Regions from separate parts of the Cobetia sp. 5-25-4-2 genome, predicted to be linked through region 1. Evidence: predicted binding sites of a transcription regulator. Region 1 holds the regulator's gene; each other region holds the start of a gene.
The links. The regulator PhoB, encoded in region 1, activates phosphate uptake and scavenging genes when phosphate is short. The targets are predictions, from matches to a motif close to TGTCATANNNNTGTCANA.
Positions count from the first base shown of each region.

Region 1 (4,189 bases):
GGCCGTGGCGGGTGCCGTCCTGATGTGGCAGAGCCACTACCGACAGCTGCCTGCCCCGCGCCGCTGAGCCAGGCTTTATCGCGAGCGTTGACGAACGCAGATACCACGACGCCCCGCCGTGACCTCATGCAGAGGGCGCGGCGGGGCGTTCGTGTCTACCGTCAGGCAGTCGTCGCGCAGCGACGCTCCGCCGGGAAATGACAACGGAAGCGTGCGCCCTCGCCGGGCAGGCTGTCGATCTCCAGGCGGCCCTGATGGCGGATCAGCACATGCTTGACGATGGCCAGTCCCAGCCCGGTGCCACCAGTGGCGGTGCTGCGTCCCTTGTCGATGCGATAGAAGCGCTCCGTCAGGCGCGGTAGATGCACGGGATCAATGCCGTCACCGTCATCCTCCACCTCGACCATCACGCCCTCGCTGGTGCTCTGGCAGCGCAGCGTGATGTGGCAGTCTTCCGGCGTGTAACGCACCGCATTGAAGACCAGATTCGAGATCGCGCTTCTCAGCTCCTGCTCCTCACCCATCAGGGCCAGTCCGGGCTCGACCTCCACCGTGATGACATGCCGCTCCTTCGAGAGGCCTTCGGCATCTTCCCGGATACGTGTCAGCAGCTGTGCCATGTCGATGCGACGTCCTTCGCCCGACAGCTCGTCGGTCTCCAGGCGCGACAGGGTCAGCAGATCCTCGACGAGGTGCTGCATGCGGTCGGTCTGACTCTGCATCTGTCCCAGGCCACGCTGCCAGCGCGGGGGCAGGTCATCGGCATAGTCGGAATAGGTCTCGAGGTAGCCGGCCAGTACCGTCAGCGGCGTGCGCAGCTCATGGGAGACATTGGCCACGAAATCGCGGCGCATTTCCTCGAGACGGTAGAGACGGGTGACATCGCGCACCATCACCAGGCGCTCGTTGTCACCGAACAGGGTGATGGAGATCTGCAGGGTCAGGTTGTCGGAGAGCGGCGATTGCAGGGTCAGCGGCTCACGATAGGCCAGCCGATTGAAGTAATCGATGAACACGGGGTCACGCAGGTAGTTGGTGACGTGCTGGCCGCGGTCGTGACTGGCCTTGAGGCCGATCAACTGCTCGGCAGCGCTGTTCCACCACTCCATGTCGCCGTGGTTGTCGAGCATCACCAGGCCATCGCGCATCGCTTCCGAGGACTCCTGGATGCGGTTGAGGATACTGCGCAGTCGCTCCTGCGCCTGACGCTGACCCTTCTGGTAGCGATACAGACGATCGAGCAGATCCCCCCAGACGCCATCGCCGGGCGGCGGCTCTTCATGGGGGTTGGTGATCAGCCAGGTGTAGAGGCTCTTGAGATGCTTGAGATGGACGAACAGGTACAGCGCCAGCCCCAGCGCCAGGCCCCAGCCCAGCAGGCCGAGCAGTCCGCCGACCAGCCCGAAGCCGCCCGCCAGATAGCCCAGCCGCCATAGCTCGTTCGTCCAGTAGCGCATCCGCGTCTCAGGCCTGGGCGCTGAAGCGATAACCGGTACCGCGGACGGTCTGGATCAAGTGCTGATGCCCCTCGCCCAGCGCCTTGCGCAGACGACGAATGTGCACGTCCACGGTGCGCTCCTCGACATAGACATTGCCGCCCCAGACCTGATCCAGCAGCTGGCTACGGGTGTAGGCGCGCTCCTGATGGGTCATGAAGAACTGCAGCAGGCGGTATTCGGTGGGGCCGACCTCCAGGGAGTTGCCGTGTGCGGTCACGCGGTGGCTGGCGGGGTCGAGCATCAGACCCTCGACTTCCACCGACTCCTCGACGCCCTTGGGCGTGGTGCGGCGCAGCACGGCCTTGAGGCGTGCCACCAGCTCGCGTGGCGAGAAGGGCTTGGTGATGTAATCGTCCGCCCCGGCCTCGAGCCCCTGGATCTTGTTGTCTTCCTCGCCCTTGGCGGTGAGCAGGATGATCGGCAGCTCCGCCGTGGTCTCGTCACGCTTGAGGCGGCGCGCCAGTTCCAGCCCGCTGGTGCCGGGCATCATCCAGTCCAGCAACAGCAGATCGGGCTTTTCATCGACGACGATGGCGTGGGCGTCCTGGGCATTGTCGGCCTCCAGCACGCGGTAATCCGCCATTTCCAGGGCGACGGCGATCATCTCGCGTATCGAGGATTCGTCGTCGACAATCAGTACGGTCTTGGAGCTCATCGCTAGATCCCATGCAGCAGTCGGCGCACGCGCCAGAATGACAAGTCGATGACGATTACAACCTGCTTATATGACAGTGAGATGACAATCGCCAGCTTGGCAGCTTGCCGCCCGGCTTGCCAGCGAGTCCCTCAACTCTCTCAAGGCGTGAATGTCACGCCTCGCCGCACGAGGAAGATCGCTGGCAGACCGGATGAGGACGCGGGCCCGTTGGCCGGAAAGAGGGGTCAGGCAGCTGGCCAGGTCGCCAGCGCGATGCCCGCGAAGATCAGCAGGCCGGACCAGTGGTTGTTGAGAAATGCCTGGAAGCAGGGGCCACGCTCCCGCTCGCGAATCAGGCGCTGCTGCCAGACGAAGGTCACGGCCGCCGCGGCCAGCCCCAGCCAGTAGAAGATGCCCAGCGCCAGGTGCAGGCCGATGCCGATCAACACCGCCAGCATGCCCAGCTGCAGCAGACCGATCATCAGCTTGTCGGCGCGGCCGAACAGCACGGCGGTGGACTTGATGCCGACCTTGAGATCGTCATTGCGATCGACCATCGCATAGGCGGTGTCGTAGGCCACCGTCCACATCAGGTTGGCCGCGAACAGCCACCAGCCATAGGTCGGCACCTCCTCAAGCGTCGCCGCGAAGGCCATCGGAATCGCCCAGCCGAAGGCGGCACCCAGCACCACCTGCGGCAGATGATGGAAGCGCTTCATGAACGGATAGCTGGCCGCCAGTAGCACGGCGACGATCGACAGCAGCACCGTGGTCAGGTTGGTGAAGCACACCAGCACGAAGGCGGCCGCGACCAGCACACCGAACAGGGTCAGCGCCTCGCGCTCCGTGATGCGTCCTGAGGTCAGCGGGCGGTCCCGGGTGCGTTCGACATGCTTGTCCCAGTGGCGATCCGCGTAGTCGTTGATCACGCAGCCGGCGGCACGCATCAGATAGACACCAGCCACGAAGATCAGCAGCGTATCGCGGTCCGGTAGCCCATCGGCCGCCAGCCACAGGGCCCAGAGGGTCGGCCACATCAGCAGCCAGGTGCCGATGGGGCGGTCCAGACGAGTCAGGGCGAGGTAATCGGCCAGTTTGGACGGGCGGGAAGCGGATGACGCTGACATCAGGACTCCTGATCGAACGGCAGTGGGGAATCAGAGTTCCAGAGCGTGCTGGAACCGAGGGGTGAAACCTTCCTGGACCAGTACCCGGAAGCGACCATGCGAGAACATCGAGCGGCGCATCCACAGGCTGGCGGTGCGTGCCAGCGGCTGCGTGCTGGCAAGCCTCAGTGGCGCCCGGCTGACATCGATGGCGCTGCGGTTCAGGTCGGGCTGGCGGAACAGCCAATGGCCCAGCGAGCCTTCGCCGAGCGTCGAAAGACGGTGGCCATGGGCCAGGTCCAGCGCCGCCAGCGAGCGCGCGATCACCCAGGGCTCATCGCCATGACACAGGGCCACTTCGCGCCGCCAGACATGGCGTCGTGGCGCGATACCCAGCATCCGCGCCTCATCACGCCGGGCAGGGCCGGTGTCCTGCAGCAGCAGGCGCACGCGCAGCCCCTGACCATCGAGCATGCGCATGGCGTGATCGAGACGCTGGGTCAGCGAGTCGCTGGAGGACAGCCATGGCCACCAGCCGGCCGGCATGACGCCTTGCAGGCTCGCGGCGGGCTGCCAGTGGCGGCGGACCGCCGAGTCCATCGCTCTCTGGTGAGCGCAGGGAGTGTTGAGTTCCGAGCGAGACATGGCCCGGATGGCGATCTTGCCGGCAAACGCTGCCGAGTGGGAGTGACAGACCACGATGAATTCCCTGTCAGGATGACAAGTGGCGAGTCTAGCACGCCCGAACCGCAAGGCCTGCAGCGTGAGCATGCCCGCGCCAGTGGCAGGCTGGTATGCTGGGGCCCGACTACCCTCTTTTCCTCTCGGATCGATCTCAGGAGATGGCGCCATGCGCGACCCTCGTACCCTTGTCATCATCGGCACCGGCATGGCCGGCATTGGCCTGGCGCGTGCCCTGCGTGCGCGTGACAAGGACAGTCGACTGA
Region 1 covers NZ_BLWK01000004.1:258,483-262,671, forward strand. Annotated here, with positions in the region: gene cysZ (sulfate transporter CysZ) at 1-67, shown strand, start outside; gene phoR (phosphate regulon sensor histidine kinase PhoR) at 162-1,457, opposite strand; gene phoB (phosphate regulon transcriptional regulator PhoB) at 1,465-2,154, opposite strand; gene ubiA (4-hydroxybenzoate octaprenyltransferase) at 2,382-3,263, opposite strand; gene HXS65_RS10840 (chorismate lyase) at 3,294-4,013, opposite strand; gene HXS65_RS10845 (NAD(P)/FAD-dependent oxidoreductase) at 4,093-4,189, shown strand, end outside.

Region 2 (4,189 bases), on a different contig from region 1:
TCGGTCCTGACAGCCGCGCCCCATCACCAGCAATGAGCCATGGGGCAGCCACAGGTTGAAGGCGGGGTCCTGTGCGTAGGGGCTGCGGGGATGTCCCTTGAAGCGCAGGGGCCGCTCTCGTCCCAGTGACAGGGCCAGCACGATGGGGCGGTCGCCAAGCTCCGGTTCATTGTCACTATGCCAGCCCATGCGGTCATTGCCATCGGCGTAGCGATTGGCCAGCAGGCTGTTGAAGTGCTGGTCGATATGGCGTTCCTGCCCCGGCTGCGCGCTCAGCTCGCGGTTGATGGCGTGACGGGCAAGCTCCCCCAGATGCCAGGCCATCGGACGCCAGGGTGCTGGCTCGAACAGGCTGCCGGAATAGCGATAGCGAGCCCCGGCGTCCCCCATCCATACCTGACGGCGAGGGATGGGATGCGTCTTGCCATGCACGCTCAAGCTCGGCCGCTGCCAGTCGAGCGTGGTATCCAGCGTGACCAGTGCCTGGTCGGCCTGCAGGGGAGTCAGAGCGGCTGGCTTGAGATAGAGCGGGTGCAGCGGATGGCGATACCAGCCATGGGCCAGTGTCTGCCAGTCGTCCGGCAGGCCAACAGGTCGCTGTCCGCTTGGCGGGGTGCGGGAAGGGGCGTGTTGAGGATGCGTGGCGAACAGGTCGCCGGCCTCGGAGGATATCGTCATGAGGTGAGCTTGCCAGAGCGAATTGACTGTCGGCAAGTCGAAGGTGGCCTGCCGCCGACAGGGCGTGCACCGGGCTCAGAGTCCTGTCAGGGACTCAAGACTCAGGATGGCCACTTCAGCCAGCCCGAATCCCAGCAGCGCCCCCGCCAGCACGTCACTGACGTAGTGCAGTCCCAGGATCACGCGGGAAAGCGCGATCAACATGGCAAGCGGCGTGACGAGAATGGCCAGTTCCGGTAGCTGCTGAGCCGTCAGGCTGGCAAACAGCACCGCATGCAGTGTATGGCCACTTGGAAAGCTGTAGCGATCCAGCGGTGGCATGGTGCATTGGATGGTCGTGAAGGTGATGAAGGGGCGTTCCCGGCACAGCCGGGTCTTGAGGGCGCGATACAAAAGGGCGCCGGCCCCCGCCGCCAGTCCGAATTCCAGCATCAACCAGCCACCTTGCACGTGATGGAAGGGCAGGCTGAGTGTCAGCAGCAACCAGACGGGCCAGTCACCGAGGCGCGAGACCACGCGAAAGAGGGTCAGGATCGGCCGATACAGCGCCAGACGTGCCACCTGGCGACACAGCCGCCACTCCAGCAGGTCGAGTCGCTCAAAGACGGGAAGGCTGCGATCGTGCATCGGGCTTCTCCTCGGCGAGGCGTAGACAGGCAAGAAAATGCTCGGCGACCTGGCTCCAGGCCATGGGCTCGACGCGTACACGGGCCGCTCTTCCGAGACGTGCGATACGCGCTGGTCGCTGGCAGACTTCCACTGCCTGTTCGATGAATCTGTCCGGCTGGGTGCAGGGGGCCAGCAACCCCTGGTGGTCATCGCGGATCACTTCCGCAGCGGCCGCGTAGTCGAAGGCCACCACGGCCAATCCACTGGCCATGGCTTCCAGTACCACGTTGCCGAAGGTCTCCGACAGCGAGGGGAACAGGAACAGGTCGGCACTGGCGTAATGGGCAGCCAGCGCCTCGCCGGTCTGGAAGCCGGCGAAGATCGCCTCCGGCAGGCGTTGCTCAAGGCGTTCGCGCAGCGGGCCATCGCCCACCAGTACCAGCGCGATATCCGGCTGCACGGCCTGCATGGCCTCGTAGCTGCGAATCAACAGCTCGATGTTCTTTTCCGCCGCCAGGCGGCCGACATGCAGCGCGACGGGCTGCTGAGGGCCGACGCCCCACTGGCGACGCAGCGCTTCACTGCGATGAACGGGCGAGAAGCGCTGACAATCCAGCCCGCGTCCCACGACCCGGACATGCTTGAAACCCTGTTGCGCGAGAGTGGCGGCCTGGGTGCGTGTCGGGACCAGTGTCAGGTTGGCGGCATTGTGGAAGTGCTTCAGCCCCTGACGTACCAGGGGGCGTAATGCCCTGAGATGATAGTGGGTGCTGTACTGGTCGAAATTGGTATGAAAGCCTGCCACCACGGGCACGCCGAGGCGACGCGCGACCATCAGGGCACTGACCCCCAGCGGTCCTTCGGTGGCGATGTAGATGACGGAGGGCGGATGCTGGCGCCACAGGGCCGTCAGCCGTCTCAGGGCAGGGGCGCCGATCTGAACGGTGTCATAGCCCGGAAGACGGAAGCCGCGTACCTGAAGCTCCTGCGCGACTCGTGGTTCATGGCTGCCGTCGCGGGGTGCGGGCCGCACGAGCTGCAGCTCGCAGCCCCGCGTGATGAGTTGATCGCACAGATGGCTCAGCGTGTGAGCCACGCCATTGATTTCCGGGTGCCAGGTTTCACTGACAAAGGCGATACGCTCCATGACGGCTCCTGATGACCTTTGAACGAAGTATCGGCCATGGGAGTGACGCCTGCATAACAGCGAGGTGACGAAGTGATGACACCCCACGCAGGTGTCGTTGCAGCCGCGGTCACTCCAGCGGGCAATCTCCAGCAGGCAATGCTGCCAGGAGGCAGCGGATTCAAGGCGGTCACAGGTCACAGGTCACAGCTCAAAGATCAATCACGCTGGCCGAAACTGACGCGGGGGCGACAGGCGCGGCATGAAGGACGCCGTGGGCGAGGCATGCCCGACGCTCGTTTGGCAAGGCGAGCCCCTAAAGGGCTCGCCAGTGAGGCCGGCAGCCCCAGTTTCAGCGTTTCTCGAGCAGCTCGCGTGGATTGATCGGCTTGCCGCCATGGCGCACGTCGAAGAGCAGTTCAGGCTGACCGTCATTGCGACGTGCCACGCGACACAGCGGGGTGCCCGGCGTGACCTGCTGACCGACCTTGACCAGTATCTCTCCGCACTGCGCCAATACGCTCTGCAGATTGCCTGAATGGTGAAGGATGACCACATTGCCCAATTGCCGCATGTTGTCGGCAAAGCGGACTTCCCCGCTGGCCGGCGCGCTGGCGACCCCATTGCTGGCCGTGCGAATCCGCATCGGGGCCAGTTGGCCATTGCGGTTGGTGCCGAATTCGCTGATGACTTCGCCGGCGGCAGGCCAGCGCCACGATTGACGCGGTTTCTTCAGCGGACCCGGATCCGGGCGTGCCACGAGACTGCCGCCGCTGGCACGCGCATTGGAAGCGCTTCGGCTGGGGCCACCATTGAGGGGAACCGAGATCAGGGTGCCGACTTTCAGGTCATTGGGGGGAAGCCCCGGATTGGCGGTCTGGATGCGCTGAGGATTGGCTCCGAAGTAACGGCCTATCTTCGAGTAGGTGTCCCCGGGGCGCAGCTGATAGCGATAGGGGCCACCGGAGGGGGCACGCTCACGCGCGGTGGGCACCAGGATGCGCTGCCCGACCTTGAGGTCACGGATCTTGACGCCGGGGTTGAAGCGGGTGAGGCGCAACAGGGGAATGTCAGCGTCGCGTGCGATCTGCCCCAGGGTGTCGCCCTTCTGGATCGTGATCCATTGGCCTGCCGGTGAGCCGGAGTAGCTGCCGGTGGCGCAGCCTGTCAGCCACAGTGCCAGGCTCAGCCACGCCAGTCGCCGCAGCGGCGCGCGAGATGTCCTGTGGAGAAATGTCGAGATGGCGCCCACGGTCAGGCGCACAGCGCCCAGCGGCTCGTGGGGCATGTCAGAGTTGTTCAATGTCGTGTCCTGCACGTGACAGTCGGGCATCCTTGTCCTTCCAGACCTGATTGAGCCATTGCTGAAACCGTTCGCGGTAGGCAGCGTCCGCGTGATAATCCCCGTTCAGCATCCAGGGTTCCACCGGGCGTTGCACGATATCCAGATGGATATCTCCCCCCTTGCCACACAGAAACTCCCAGAAGCTCGCGCTGGCGTGACGATAGTCCAGCGTGGCGTCGAGTATGCCTGACAGGCGGTCGCCGAGAATGCTGATCACCTGAGCGCTGCCGCCGGCGCGCGGCCTGAGCAGATGAGTGTACGGGCTTTGCTGTTGATCATGCTTGCCTGACGTGAAGCGCGTGCCTTCCACGAAGTTGAAGATCGACATGGGCGACTGGCCCGCTCGCTCACAGATGCGGCGTGTCGCGGCACGGTCGCGTTCCGCCAGGCGCGGGTCATTGGCCAGCCGTTCCCTGCTGTAGCGGCGCATG
Region 2 covers NZ_BLWK01000001.1:674,038-678,226, forward strand. Annotated here, with positions in the region: gene HXS65_RS02945 (alpha-ketoglutarate-dependent dioxygenase AlkB) at 1-678, opposite strand, end outside; gene HXS65_RS02950 (phosphatase PAP2 family protein) at 754-1,305, opposite strand; gene HXS65_RS02955 (glycosyltransferase family 1 protein) at 1,277-2,434, opposite strand; gene HXS65_RS02960 (LysM peptidoglycan-binding domain-containing protein) at 2,766-3,716, opposite strand; gene HXS65_RS02965 (acyltransferase) at 3,703-4,189, opposite strand, start outside.
Region 2: HXS65_RS02955 (glycosyltransferase family 1 protein) is a predicted target of PhoB. The motif match lies at 2,498-2,515, and genes of this name have one in related genera.

Region 3 (4,189 bases), on a different contig from region 1:
ATCCGGACTGGCGAATTCATTCATCTCGGTCAGGCCGGACAGGTTGTCGGCGTCACTGGCCGCCGCGCCGAACACGAAGATCTCCCAATCGAAGGCGGTGTGATCCCCCGCCTCACGCCAGCGGATGATCTGCCCAGCCTCGTTGTCACCGCGCGGGTTGGCGGCATTGGTCGGCGCCGTCTTGTAACCGACTCCCGGCTCCTCGATGGCCTTGCCGTCATTGGTGAAGGCCGCCGCAGTCCCCTCTTCGGTGCGCTTGGAGTTGTTGGTCAGTGTCATGTAGACCTCACCGGAAGCCGGGTCGACGGCACCCCACTCCGGGCGGTCCATCGGCGTGGCGCCCATCAGATCCGCCGCGTCCGCGGTATGGATGATGACGCCGGCCAGATCATCGGCCGCCAGGCCCAGTGCAGCGGCCAGCGTCCGGCCATCCCTGGTCACGGCGTCCGGCGTCAGCTTCAGCCACTTGCCAGTACCGTCGGCGGAGAACTGGGCAACATACAACGTGCCCTTGTCCAGATACTTGTCACCGATCGCCAGGCGATTCTTGTCGGCTCCCGGCACGTGCGCATCGGCGGCCTCCCATCTGGCATCGGAGACGAACTTGTAGATGTATTCGTTGCGCGAGTCATGGCCTGAATAGAACACCACCGGCTCGCCTTCGACCAGCTTGCCCGGCCAGCAACCTTCATGGCGGAAACGTCCCAGCGCGGTGCGCTTGACGGCCTTCTCACCGGTGTAGGGGTCGATCTCGACGATGTAGCCGAAAGTACGCGGCTCGTTGCGATAATCCTTGTCGGCACTGTCCGCCGTCGGCGTATTGTCGAAGCGCGCGAATTCGCCATCGACTTCGCTGGCATCTCCCGCGGCGGTTTCCCAGCCGTAGCGGCCACGCTCGGTCTCGATGCCGATGCGATCATCATCGCTCTGACGATCACTGCGCTTGACGAAGTACCCCGGCCAGTTCTCCTCACAGGTCAGGTAGGTGCCCCAGGGGGTATAGCCGTTGGCGCAGTTGTTGTTGGTACCACGCGTGCGCGTGCCATCCGGAGAGAAGGCAGTCTTGACGTAATCACTGCCTGCCACCGGGCCACTCAACACCATCTCGCTGGCGCTGGTATAGCGACGGTTGTAGCCGGAGTTGCTCACCACATCCCACTTGCCGCCGGCATCCTTCTTGACTTCGACGACGGTCACGCCGTGGGCATTGATCTCGGTACGCACTTCATCGGCCGGGCGCTTGCCGGACTCCGCATTGGTCGCGCCGCCCTTGGGCGCCCACAGGGCATCCTGATCGATGTACTCATTGTTCATCACCAGCAGGAAATTGCTGGAGGCGGTGTCTTCGCTCAGCGCGAAGTTGTGCATGCCGTCGTGATGCATGCCGATGCTGTTGAGCTGGGCCTCCGGCGTCATCGCCAGCGATTCACTCCACTGCGGTGCCTTGTCGTTGAGCGGGGTGCCCCACGGTGCCAGGACATGGGCGGTATACCCTGCAGGTACCACGAAGGCATCCGTGCGAGAGCCCTTGATGGACTCGAAGGCCAGCGCCAGCGGTGTCTTCGCCGGGGTCCCTGTGCTCTTGCCGCTGTCGGCATTGGCCGTACCGCTCAGGCCCGCCAGCCCGAAGCCGCCCAGCATGCTGGCAGCCGCCATGCCCAGACCACCCTGCAACACGCGACGACGGGAAAGGTGCTTGTCGATGATGGAAGAGAATGTCTCGTTGTGACTGGCATTCAGTAGGCGATGATCTTCAATTTCCTTGCTCATGCTGCTTCCCCGTAGTCAGGTTGCGGGTTGTTCTTTTCAGGCCTGGCCCCTGTGGGGCCGCCAAGGGCAACAAGAGTGATACGCGAACCAAATGACAGTCGTATGACGCGAACGATACGCCTCATGCAAACGACAGCGCCCGACGGTCGCATGACCATCGGGCGCGGGGAATTCACAAGCGCGAGACCTGCTCCGTCAGCCGTGAGGAAAGAGGGCTTCACCAGCAGGGTGGTGTCTGGGTCAGGCGTCTCGCAGACGCTCTGCCGCCAGACTCAGCAGATGCTCCGTCGTCTCCCACCCGAGACAGGCATCGGTCACGGAAACGCCATGGCGCAGCTGCGAGAGCTTGTCCGCTGCCGGCAATGCCTGCTTGCCCTCGTTGAGATGGCTTTCCAGCATCACGCCGATCAAGGCGTCATCACCGGCCAGACGCTGGGAGAGCACATCCAGCATCACTTCGCTCTGACGACGGTGGTCCTTGCGCGAGTTGGCATGACTGCAGTCGACCATCAGTCGCGGTGTCAGACCGGCCCCTTCCAGCTCTCGCCGGCAGGCGGCCACCGAGTCTGCATCGTAGTTGGGCTGACCATGGCCGCCCCGCAGCACCACGTGGGTGTGGGGATTGCCCGCGGTCTCGATCAGCGCCGGGCGCCCGCTGTCATCCATGCCGAAGTGGCGATGCCCGTGAGCTGCCGCACCGATCGCCTGCACGGCGACCTCGACCCCACCATCGGTTCCATTCTTGAAGCCTACGGCGCAGCCAAGGCCGGAGGCCATCTCGCGGTGGATCTGTGACTCGGTGGTGCGTGCCCCGATGGCCGCCCAGCCGAGCAGGTCTTCCAGGTAGGCGGCGGTCAGGGGCTGCAGCAGCTCCGTCGCCACCGGCAGGCCCAGCTGATTGATCTCGCGCATCAGTTCACGCGCCTGACGCAGGCCGCTGGCCATGTCATCACTGCCATCCAGATGCGGATCATAGGCCAGCCCCTTCCAGCCCACCGTCGTGCGCGGCTTCTCGACATAGACACGCATCACCAGCTTGAGGCGATCACGGACCTGCGGTTCGATCACCGCAAGGCGCTGGGCGTATTCACGCGCGGCCTTGAGATCATGGATGGAACACGGGCCGACCACCACCAGCAGACGATCATCCTCCCCGGCAAGAATCGCGTTGATCTCAGCGCGGTGCTGGCGAATCTGGCCGGCCAGGTCAGCATCCACCGGCAGCTGCGCGCGCAATTCGCTGGCGCTGGGCAGGGCTTCACGGCTGATGCGTCCGGGAGTGGTCGGTGTCTGGGCGGCATCGAAGCGGGTCACGGGGGTAGTCTCGGCGGTCATGGTGCCGACAGTGGTATCGGCTGTGTGCGGGTCATTCGTCAACACGCGTTCAAGGCTGGCGTTCATGGTCTTCTCTCCTGTGACGAAGCTTCGGCTTCATCACGCAATATTCACTCTGACAGACAGGGACTTCGCGAATCGTCACCCCGATGTTGCTCGCCCTGCCCCGCGGTGACAGCGGAAAGAGGCAGGACGCCGCTAAATCGCCAGCGCCAATAACCATGCACGACCCGAGCGGAAGCGAAAGAGAAGCGGGTAGTCGGGATCGTGGTACGCATGGTCATTCCTCCAGTCATTCATGCTGCAATCATCGTTGGCACGTTAGGGTGGCACGCCTCTCTCGTCATGAGAGATTGCCGGGCCCAAACGCAAGAACCCCCGGTCGTGGCTGCGACCGGGGGTTCTTCAAGGTGGTGGCAGCCCGTACGAGACAGGCACGCCGTAACCTCAGGCGCGCCCCTGTGTAAACCAATACCAATAGCCAGCCACACACGCAGCCGACGCCAGCTGACCCGAAGGGCAGGCAGCGGCAGTGCGAAGGCGGGAGCTTGAGGATTGATTCATGGGTCGGGCCGGTGTCCAGTGATGACGATGAAGCGTCGATGACTCTATCCTTGCACTACGAAACGTCGCACGCAAGCGTGATCGGGCAACAAACCGTTGCCTGCACGTATAAAGAAGGACTATCAGCCCGGAGTGGCATCAGTATAACCTTTGGTTGTCGAACGACATGATCGGCAACGCGCATTCGTCCAGCGGTGCCTGACACCGCGCCCACAGCTTGGAATGCATGCATGCAGGATTCCCGAAATGATGCACTGATAGAATATCTGTCGGGATGTGCCCGGCAGGATGCCAAGGCACTGGATCGACTTTATCGCGCAACCAGTGCGCATCTATACGCTCAGTTGCTGCGTATCTTGAGACATGAGGCATCCGCGCAGGATTGTCTTCAGCAGGTCTACATCCGGGTATGGGCCGCCGCCGGCCAGTATGACGCCGGCCGCGCCCGCCCGATGACCTGGCTCGGCACCATGACCCGCAACATCGCCATCGACTGGATACGTCGACAGCGACCCAGCGA
Region 3 covers NZ_BLWK01000007.1:91,877-96,065, reverse strand. Annotated here, with positions in the region: gene HXS65_RS14370 (PhoX family phosphatase) at 1-1,770, opposite strand, end outside; gene HXS65_RS14365 (3-deoxy-7-phosphoheptulonate synthase) at 2,011-3,105, opposite strand; gene HXS65_RS14360 (sigma-70 family RNA polymerase sigma factor) at 3,900-4,189, shown strand, end outside.
Region 3: HXS65_RS14370 (PhoX family phosphatase) is a predicted target of PhoB. The motif match lies at 1,861-1,878, and genes of this name have one in related genera.

Region 4 (4,189 bases), on a different contig from region 1:
CATGTCGACATCGATGATGTAGGTGTTGGCGTCTTCTGCCTGGCGGGGGGCGCTGGCAGCAGCTCCGCCTACCACGCCTTGTGGTTGGGCGGCGGTGGTGTCATTGCCGGTCAGTGGCTGGCCGGTATTGGGATCGATGATCATGATGCATGCCCCGGAAGTGTCTGCGATTCAAGGCTCGCACGCGAGCCGGCTGGCCTGATGATGCGGGCCGCGGCGGGCGAGTTCAAGATGTGCAGGGGTCATCTGGCGCGGGCGGGGGGCTCAAGGCTTGAGGTCGTCCCCGGCCAGGCGGGCGATGCACTGGATCTCGTCCTCGCTCAATGGCATGACGGAAAGGCGGGCACGGCGGACCAGGTGACTGTCGGCCAGCTCGGGCTTCGCCTTCAGGCGCGCGATGGGAAGTGCACTGCGCAGCGAACGCAGATAGCGCAGGCGCGGAGCGACCCAGCGCGGAGCCTTGCCGGCCTCGAGGTCCGCCATCTGGCGAGGGTCGAAGCCCTTGTGCTCGGGGTCGCTGGCTGTCGGGTCCGGCAGGGCGAGCTCGCTGACCACGGCCAGCCCGACCACTGCAGGTACCTTGCAGCTGGAGTGCTGGATGAGCACGACATCCCCGAGCTGCATCTCGCGCAGGAAGTTGCGCGCCTGATAGTTGCGCACGCCATCCCAGAGTGCCGGCGACTCGCGGCGCAGGTCTTCCAGCGAGAAGGCGTCGGGTTCGGTCTTGACCAGCCAGTGGCGCATGCAGGCACTCCTTCGAGACTGACGTGATGAGTGTGAAGGTGATGGGCGTGGAGAATGGGAGGAATGAGGTCCGGGCGCTGGCCTCGTCGATATCCTCGCACAGGAATGTCACGCATACGAAAAAGGCCTGATGCAGGGCATCAGGCCTTTCGAATTCTTGGTAGCGGGGACCGGATTTGAACCGATGACCTTCGGGTTATGAGCCCGACGAGCTACCAGACTGCTCCACCCCGCAACACTGGGTACTGCCTTTGCTCCAACTCTGACGCATCAGAGGTTGGTAGCGGGAACCGGATTTGAACCGATGACCTTCGGGTTATGAGCCCGACGAGCTACCAGACTGCTCCATCCCGCAACATCACGTTGTTTCCCAAGTGCCGAAACTGCTGGCGCTTGCTGGTAGCGGGGACCGGATTTGAACCGATGACCTTCGGGTTATGAGCCCGACGAGCTACCAGACTGCTCCACCCCGCATCAACGTGGGGCGTAGTATAAGGATATACAGTGCTGAGTCAACCGTTATCCCGTAATCAGCCGGAAGACTTTACTGAGGCGGCCAGGCGATGGGGGGGAGCGAGGGTGATGGAATTGACCTCAATCAATGTGAGAGATCTGCTACATACTTTCCGTAGGAATCCTGTCCATACTGAGAGTGACACGCCTCGCGCAGGGCGGTGACAGTCTTCACCGAGCGCACGGTTGTCGCCATGCTGTCAGAGACGCCTGTCAGTGTTTGTCGTTACCGGAAGATCGCCAGCCAGTCGATGAGCGATCAACGGCGAAATGCCATGCTGTGCTCCCTTGCGGGCACAGGACGTTCCAGGAACAGGGAGAGACAATAACATGACGCAAACAGCACCCGTTGCATGGGTCACCGGTGGCACCGGTGGCATCGGTTCCGCCATCTGTCGTGAGCTGGCGAGCCAGGGGTACCAGGTGATTGCCGGTTACAGGAACAAGGAAAAGGCAGAAGGCTGGTTGCAGGAACAGCGTGCTGCCGGGTTCGAGAACATCGCGCTTTCCGGTATCGAGCTGGACAACTTCGAAGCCTGTCAGGCAGGCGTCAATGAAATTCGCGAGCGCTTCGGGCCGGTGGCCGTGCTCGTCAACTGCGCAGGGATCACGCGTGATACCTCCATGCGCAAGATGAGCTACGAGCAGTGGCGCGAAGTCATCAACTGCAACCTCGATAGCGTCTTCAATACCTGCCGTGCCGTCATCAATGACATGCTGGAGCACAAGTACGGCCGCATCGTGAACATTTCCTCCATCAACGGCCGCAAGGGCCAGTTCGGTCAGGTGAACTACTCGGCCGCCAAGGCGGGCATGCATGGTCTGACCATGGCGCTGGCACAGGAAACCGCGACCAAGGGCATCACCGTCAATACTCTGTCGCCGGGCTATATCGCCACCGACATGATCATGAAGATTCCGGAAGAGATTCGTGAATCCATCCGCGAGACGATTCCGGTCAAGCGTTATGGTCAGCCGGACGAGATCGCTCGCGCGGTGGCATTCCTCGCGGACGAGAAATCCGGTTTCATCACCGGTGCCAATCTGGACATCAATGGTGGCCAGTTCATGGGCTGATGTCCGTTCGTGCTCATGCGCCCCGGCGTCTCGCGACGTACCCGCAGGGTGGCAGAACCCGGCAGGGCGGAAGAGGCCATCAAGCGTACAAGAGGCCGCAGAGCGCACTCACAGGAACCAGGATCTGACAGGAGAGGGGCAAGCGCACTTTTCCTGTCGTGAACACCACGAAGCCCCCGTCTCTCTCGAGACGGGGGCTTCGTCGTCGTAGGGTGCCGGTCAGCTGACTGTCTATGCCGACCCGACGCCGTCAGTGGTTGAACAGGGCATCGAAGCGCGGCAACTCGGCCTGCCAGGCTTCCCAGTCCAGCGGACCATTGGCCAGCAGCGCATCCAGCACCTCGTCGAGTTCCTCATCACGCTCAAGGCGCTCGCCCAGTTGCTGATTGATGCGGGCCACCTGAACGGTCAGGCGCCGCGATTCGTCTTCCGCACCCAGCGGCGCCTCGAACAGGATCGCCAGATGGACGCGCAGCTCCGCGAGGCGCTCATTGGCGGCGTTGGCGCTGACCGGCTCGGCACGGCGCATCTGGTTGCGCGCGGCATTGGCCTGGCGGCTGGCATCGTCGAACGCCGATGACTCGGGGAGTTCGACATCCTCGATATTGCCCTGGCGTGCACTGGCATCGGCGACGGCATGTTGCTCCAGCAGGTCGCGCCACTGCTGCCATTCCTGGCGCAGCTGCTGGGCATGGAGTTCATCCAGGCGCTGTTCGCGACGCTTGAGAATGCCATTCCAGCGCCGACGCATGCCGTCACCGCGCTTGCCACGCGGCAGGGCACCCAGCGCGTCGGCTTCCTTGAGGGCGTCGTCCAGCTGGGCGGCGTCTTCCAGGGTCGTCGGTTCCCAGCTATCGAGGCGCTCGATCAGAGCCTGCCATTGTTCGAGGCGGACCTGCTCGCGCGTGTCACGCGCTTCACGGTCCTGATCACGTGCGGCGAAGATGCGGTCGCAGGCGGCGCGGAAGGCAGACCACAGGCGTTGCTCCTCGCCCTTGGGGGCACGGCCCAGTTCCCGCCAGCGAGTCTGCAGTGCCTTGGCCTGCTCGGCGCGCGCACGTGCCGGAGCGTCTTCATCGGCCAGCGCTTCGGCGGCGTCCACCAATGCCTGCTTGGCCGCGGCGATCTCGCCGGCGCGCTGGTCGATCAAGCCTTGCAGCGCGGTCAGCGCTTCACCGAAGCGATGCGACAGCTGGCGGCCCGGGCCTGCCGGTACCGGAGTGTGACGGCGCCACTCTTCGCGTGCGCGGTCGCGGATCTGGCGCAGGGCGTCCGGGTCCGCATCGCCCATGGCGTGTCCATTGAGCGATTCCAGCTGCTCACAGAGCGCCTCACGCATGGCAAGGTTGTGCTCGCGTGCCTGCTTGCGCGCTTCGCGGTAATCCTGCAGCTGTTGCTTGATGCTGTCCGAGGCGCTGCGGAAGGACTGGCTGGACTCACGGCTGGCAGCGGCATCGCCCAGGCTGCGCCACTGCTGAATCAGTTGCTGATGCTGGCGGTCGCGCTGCTCATCACTGAGGTCCTCGCGCTCGGCCAATGTGGTGATGGCTTCCAGCAGCTGTTCACGCTTGGGAGCGGCGACGAAGTTCTGCCAGTCACGCAGCTCCGCGACGCGAGCGCCCAATTGACGAAGGCGCGTCTGACGCTCGCTGTCGAGCTGGCCTTCGGTGCGGTCGCGCAGTGAACGATGCAGGCGACTGGCGGGCTTGAGCTTGCCGGCTTCCAGGTAGGTGTCCAGCTGATCCAGTTCGGCGCTGATGGCTTCCAGATCAAGCGTTCTGGGCTTGTCGCTGCTGTCCGTGGCGGGCTCATCGGTCGCGGCGGCCTCGTCGGCACTCTCTTCATCGGTCGTCGC
Region 4 covers NZ_BLWK01000012.1:27,403-31,591, reverse strand. Annotated here, with positions in the region: gene HXS65_RS17165 (tetratricopeptide repeat protein) at 1-144, opposite strand, end outside; gene HXS65_RS17160 (EVE domain-containing protein) at 265-744, opposite strand; tRNA gene HXS65_RS17155 (tRNA-Met) at 903-979, opposite strand; tRNA gene HXS65_RS17150 (tRNA-Met) at 1,023-1,099, opposite strand; tRNA gene HXS65_RS17145 (tRNA-Met) at 1,142-1,218, opposite strand; gene phbB (acetoacetyl-CoA reductase) at 1,588-2,334, shown strand; gene HXS65_RS17135 (DUF349 domain-containing protein) at 2,585-4,189, opposite strand, start outside.
Region 4: phbB (acetoacetyl-CoA reductase) is a predicted target of PhoB. The motif match lies at 1,445-1,462, and genes of this name have one in related genera.